DNA from 2 places in the Nocardia sp. 348MFTsu5.1 genome. Region 1 is predicted to be linked to the other one. Evidence: predicted binding sites of a transcription regulator. Region 1 holds the regulator's gene; the other holds the start of a gene.
The links. Region 1 encodes LexA, which represses DNA repair genes until DNA is damaged. Its sites were predicted from a motif close to CGAACANNTGTTCG; they were not measured.
Positions count from the first base shown of each region.

Region 1 (3,149 bases):
ACCCGCGAATCGACTACGCGGGTGTCCTCGTTCTTGCAAAACGGGCAATGCATGCACGATTCCTCGACGGTCGACGGCCTGGGCGGAGTGACCAGACGCTGTGGTTCCGAGGATACCGCCCGGGCTGTGGGCCCCTGCATCATCTACCTGACGTAGACCGGCGTGACCAGCGCCTGCCCCACCGACAATGCCGAGTTGCTCATCGCGTTGAGCTCCATGATCTTTGCCACGACGGCTTCGGCCGGCATCTCGGGTGCGATCCGGGAAGCGATGGCCCCCAACGACTCCCCCGACTGAACCCGGACGACCTGGGTGCCGACGCGCCCCGGATCAGCAGACTGCTCCATCACGCCGCCGAAGAAGGTCATGAATGCAACGATCAGCATCAGACCGATTCCCGCGACGGCGCCGGCCGCCCAGGCGCGCCGACGGGCGAAGACCTTCTCGCGAGCGGTCGGCATTCGTTGTTCGGTGTTGCGCGATTCGGCGCAGGAGACGGCCACGCGGCGCTGAGCAGGCAGCCGGCGATCGGCCGGACGGGCGGTGTCCGCGGGCCGCAAGGGCCGCTTGGTACGCGGAACGGTAGCGCTCTCGGCGTGGTGAACGGGCCGAGCTGTGGCCGGCCGGATGATGGTGGTGGCTGCAGTCATGGGTTCAGTCCTCGGATCATCGGATCGATGGTGCATTCGATCACTCGTTCGATTGAAAGAGTGTTCGATTTGTATCACGGGGTTCCGACAAGCGCCACGCCTGATCGAACAAATGTTTGAGACTTGTGATGATTTGCACTACCTTTGTCCACATGGACCCCGCCCGATACCGCACGAACTGGAGGACCTGATGGCCGATACAACCCAGCCCCCGACGCCGTCGGACGGAGCCGCCACCACCGTGGTCGCCACCGGACCGCTGGCAGAAGGCTCACTGACCGCCCGCCAGAAAGCCGTACTCGAGGTCATCCGCGCCTCGGTCCGCGAGCGCGGCTACCCGCCGAGCATCCGGGAGATCGGTGACGCCGTCGGCCTGACCTCGACGTCGTCGGTCGCCCACCAGCTCCGCACACTCGAACGCAAAGGCTTCCTGCAGCGCGAGAACAACCGTCCCCGCGCGGTAAACATCCAGGACACCGACCTCAACCCGGCCACGGCTGCCGGTCAGGTGCAGGCACCCGACGAATCACTTCCGACGCCGACATTTGTCCCGGTCCTCGGCCGGATCGCGGCCGGTGGCCCGATCCTCGCCGAACAGGCCGTCGAAGACGTCTTCCCGCTCCCGAAGGAACTCGTCGGCGAGGGTTCGCTCTTCCTGCTCAGGGTGGTGGGCGAATCGATGATCGACGCCGCGATCTGCGACGGTGACTGGGTGGTCGTACGCCAGCAGAACGTCGCCGACAACGGAGACATCGTGGCCGCGATGATCGATGGCGAGGCCACGGTCAAGACCTTCAAGCGCACCAAAGACGCCGTGTGGCTGATGCCGCACAACCCGGTATTCGATCCCATCCCCGGCAACGATGCGGTCATCCTGGGCAAAGTTGTGACAGTGATGCGGCGACTCTAGAGACACACATGCGAAAAAGGCGGGTGCACCGGAGATCCGGTGCACCCGCCTTCTGCCGTTCGGCGCGTTGATGTTTGAGTGATCAGACCCCGAGGCTGCGTCCGATGACTTCCTTCATGATCTCGGTGGTGCCGCCGTAGATGGTCTGCACGCGTGAGTCCAGGAACGCCTTCGCGACGGAGTATTCACGCATGTAGCCGTAGCCGCCGTGCAGCTGCAGGCAGCGGTCGATCAGGTGCACCTGATTCTCGGTGGCGTAGTACTTGGCCATCGCGGCATCGGGGACGGTCAGCTTCTTCTCGTTCAGCAGCCCGATGCAGTGGTCGACGAACACGCGCGTCGTCGTCGTGGACGTGGCCAGCTCGGCCAGCAGGAAGCGGGTGTTCTGAAAGTTGCCGATCGAACGCCCGAAAGCCTTGCGGTCCTTGGAATATTGAACGGTGGTCTCCAGGACCTTCTCCATGGAGGCAGCGGCGACCACGGCGATCGACAGGCGCTCGCGCGGCAGGTTCTGCATCAGGTAGATGAAGCCGAGTCCCTCTTCACCGAGCAGGTTCTCGGCGGGTACGCGGACGTTGTCGAAGCTCAGTTCGGCGGTGTCCTGCGCCTTCATGCCGACCTTGTCGAGGTTGCGGCCGCGCTCGAAGCCGGGCATGCCGCGCTCGACGACCAGCAGGGAGAAACCCTTGGCGCCGGCCTCGGGATCGGTGCGCGCGACCACGATCACCAGGTCGGCGTTGATGCCGTTGGTGATGAAGGTCTTCGATCCGTTGAGCACCCAGTGATCGCCGTCCTTCTTGGCGGTCGTCTTGATCCCTTGCAGGTCCGAGCCGGTTCCGGGCTCGGTCATGGCGATGGCGGTGATGAGCTCACCGGAGGTGAATCCCGGGAGCCAGCGCGCCTTCTGCTCGTCGTTGGTCAACTCCAGCAGGTACGGCGCGATGACATCGTTGTGCAGGGTGAATCCCAGGCCGCTGAACCCACCGCGTGCGGATTCCTCGGAGACGATGCACTGATAGCGGAAGTCGTCGACTCCGCCGCCACCGAACTCCTCGGGCGCGTCAACGGCCAGGAAGCCGTTCTTACCGGCTTCGATCCACACGTCGCGATCGACGATGTTCTGCTCTTCCCAGCGGGCGTGGTGCGGCGCCACATGCTGCTCGAGGAAGCTGCGGTACGAATCGCGGTAGAGGAGGTGCTCAGGCTCGAAAATCGTGCGTTCCATCAAAGTCTCCATAACGAGGGTGTCCAAACGAGGTTGCCAGCAACTGTAACTGGATTCTACATTCAACCCAAGGAGCGCTCAGTCAGGGCAAGACGACCTGTCCAGGCCCGGATTCAGAACAGATGGGGCGCGGCGAACTCGGCCAGTGCATTGGCCAGTGCCGAGGGAACGCTGGCGACGATCTCGGTGCCGTCGGCACCATGCTTCTCGCTCGACACATCGCCTTCGGCATGGATGCGTGAGACCAGATCACCGCGGGAATACGGCACTCGGACACTGACGTGGACATCGTGCCTCGACACCGACTCACGAACCCGCTCGAGAAGTTCCGGGATACCTTCGCCCGTGGCGGCCGAGATGAAGA
Region 1 is NZ_KB911514.1:259,442-262,590, reverse strand. Features, by position in the region: gene nrdR (transcriptional regulator NrdR) at 1-53, opposite strand, end outside; gene H290_RS31170 (LysM peptidoglycan-binding domain-containing protein) at 144-650, opposite strand; gene lexA (transcriptional repressor LexA) at 841-1,560, shown strand; gene H290_RS0113780 (acyl-CoA dehydrogenase family protein) at 1,643-2,785, opposite strand; gene hflX (GTPase HflX) at 2,899-3,149, opposite strand, start outside.

Region 2 (3,149 bases), on a different contig from region 1:
CGCCGACAGTGGCTGGATGCGAACGACATTGTCCGTAGTTGTTGTCGACAGCCCGCGAGTATGAACAGGTGCGACGCTGCAACTGGTGAGGATGATGGAGAAGACCGTCACCGCACCCACCAGCGCGACGAGGCACCGATACCGTCTCACCCGTTGCCTCGCTCCTGGTCTTTGCTGCGTTCTCGCAGATCAGACCACAGCCCGAGGCGACCGACCAGCCCAACAATCATTCCGAGTTCAATTCGACAACGATGCACACGTTGCCGAATCATGGCGTAGCGTCGAGGCTTTCCCGATCGAATCGGAGTGATCATTTCGCGGCACCTAGTGTGGCGGTGGATCATCCACCTCGGGGGGGTCGGGATCGGAGTCGCACTCGCCGGGCGCTTCGCCGCGGAGCTCGCGTTCTCGCGCGGCGGCCGCCTCGCGGCGTTCGGCCAAAAGTGCCGCCCGTGCCCGCGCCAATGCTTCATCAGGGTGGTGGACCCGGTTGATTCTGGGTTTGCGTTCAGGGTCGATGTATTCCGGTGGAACCCAAGCGATCTTGCCCGCGTCGGGTCCATCAGGAACAACAAACGTTCGCCATTGACCGGGTCCGTCCCCGACTATCCGGTTGTGCGGCCCACACGCCCAGGCCAGACTGTCGATATCGGTCAATCCGCCATCGGCCCAATCCTTTGCCCCATGGTGGGCCTGAGACCACGCCGCAGGTTGATCACAACCCGGGTGAGTACAACCGCGCTGGGCGGCGACCATCGCCATCCGCTGCCACATCGAAGCACCACGGCGCGCCCGCCCGTAATAGAGGACCTCACTGGAACCGTCTTTGAACACCGCCAGATTCGGATCGCAGTCGGCGGCCAGATCGATAAGGTCTTGGACCGGAATGTCCACCCCTGTTGCGGTGTGCGCCACACCCGCTGCGGCCTCCAGGTCAGCCTTGCTCAACGTGATGATCAACTGCGCCGGCAGACCATTGTGAGTGTTACCGAGCTGACCAGAGGAAATCAGATACTTCAGCATCGCCGAGAGGGCATCGTGGTTGCGCTGGTCCTGGCTACGGGAATCGAGTTGCGCCGCCGCCCGCAGCACATCGGCATCGATCGCCGGATCATCAGCAGCACCCGACGGTGAGTCAGGGTTGCCCGGATCATTCATACCGGGCGCAGCCCAAATAGCCAGCAACACATCGAACAACGCCAGCGTCGTGGGATCCAAACGACCAGTGATCTTGCCCATCAGATCTTTGTCCTGTCGCCCGCGGTGCAGGCTGCGTTTGCGGACCCGATCACCCTCGTCGGTCAACGACCCGTCGGGATTGAGATGCGCGATCAGCCGATCACCCAGCGCAGACAAGCGGGTCGGGGTGTAGTCGGCAGCGAATCCTGCCATCGTCCGCTCGGCGCTCTCACGTTCCTCAGCCGCAATATTCGACGGGATCTCGTCGAGAGTGCCCAAGATTGCGTGAATGTGGTCGAGATCAATCACCCCGTGCCGCAGCAACTCTGAGGTGGCCGGGCACACCGGATCGAGAACCTCACCGGTCGGAGTGATCCGCGAGACAAGATTGTTCATCGCCGCGATCCGGCGCTTGACAGCACCATCACCCAGGCGCAGTTGACCTTTCAAAAACCCGTACGTCGAGGGATACCCGGCCTTCGCGTACGCCCGGCGGGCATCGATCCCGGCCGCGGCAGTCAACCCGGCATACGACAACTTCCGTGATCCGACCTCAATCTTCTCCACCAGCCGGGCGCTCTGCTCGTCGGACAGCACCGAAAGGTCAGCTGCCAGAAGCCGCTCGATCGCCGCCTCCACCTCGGCGGCCGCACTGACCGCGTCCGGAACCGACGTGGCTGCTGGTGTATCCGACATCGACCCCCCCGGATCAACTCTTCGAAAGTATGTTCCCAGGATAACGCGGCCCACCGACAAGCCCTCCGACGATGACGAGACGACGGTTCACCAGTCTCGACACAGTCACCGCCACAGCGCATCTAGTGCCACCGGAGGGTGCCCTCGAACGCAATGTCTCACGGGGCTACGACGCTAGTGGTGACGAACACTAGCCCCGCTTAGGGCTCACTCGGATTCATCACCCGCAAGCGTCCCGCCAGCAACCATCGCGAGTTCTGCGTGCGACAGATCGGCAGACTTTTCGACTCCGGTTTTGTTGTCTCGCTTAATCTTGGGTATGAACATCGCGGCAACGGCCCCAATCGCGACCACCCCACCAAGCATGATGAATCCGTTGGTGTAGCCGGATTCTTGTGGCAGGCCCGACGGCGATGCACCGGCCGTGACAACCGTGGCCATGAGCGCCGCACCGATCGATCCACCGATCGTGCGAACGTTCGCGTTCATCCCGCTGGCAACGCCTGTCTGTTCCGGTGGTACCGCCGCGACAACCACATTCGCCATTGCCGAAAATGCGAGGCCAAGCCCGATACCCGTAAACGACATCGCGATGTAGATGTCCAGCTCGGTCGAGTGTTGAAATGCCACGTAGAAGTAGCCGACCGAACTGATGGCGGCTCCTGCGATCAGAAGGTTCTTCGAGCCGAAATGTGCAGCCAGCCAACCGGCGCCGAGCCCGAACACGAACATCGCCACTGTGTTGGGCAGCATCATCAACCCGGATTGCGTGATGGACGCACCGAACCCATAGCCGGCTGAGGATTGTGTCTGCAAGAACTGCGGGACGAATCCGAGTGCGGCGAACAAGCCGAATCCGATCAACAGCGCAACAAGGTTGGCGGTCCACACGGTGCGAATCCGCATCATCTTCATGTCGATCAGTGGGTTGGACGACCTTGATTCGGCGAAGATCCAGATCACCAACACGACCACAGCGGTCACCAACAGTCCAATGACGCGTGGTGAGGCCCAGCCCCAGGTCGGCCCCTGACTGACTGCGAGCAGCAAGGCAACGAGCCAGGCGGAGAGAAGAAAAGCGGTAATCCAGTTGACCTGTCCCTCAGTCCGGACTCGGGACTCGGGGATCAGGAAGTGCGCGGAGACACCGGCGATCGTGGTCATGATCAGCGGGATCCAGAAAAGCCAGTGGTAGCTGAGAACGTCGACGATTGGACCGGCGATGATGGTACCCAGCCCCGCACCCACAGATGTCAGCGCAGCGACCATTCCAA
Region 2 is NZ_KB911509.1:286,262-289,410, forward strand. Features, by position in the region: gene H290_RS0101310 (S9 family peptidase) at 1-150, opposite strand, end outside; gene H290_RS27490 (HNH endonuclease signature motif containing protein) at 325-1,875, opposite strand; gene H290_RS0101320 (MFS transporter) at 2,083-3,149, opposite strand, start outside.
Region 2: a site for LexA is predicted at 1,898-1,911, ahead of H290_RS27490 (HNH endonuclease signature motif containing protein). Genes of this name have one in related genera too.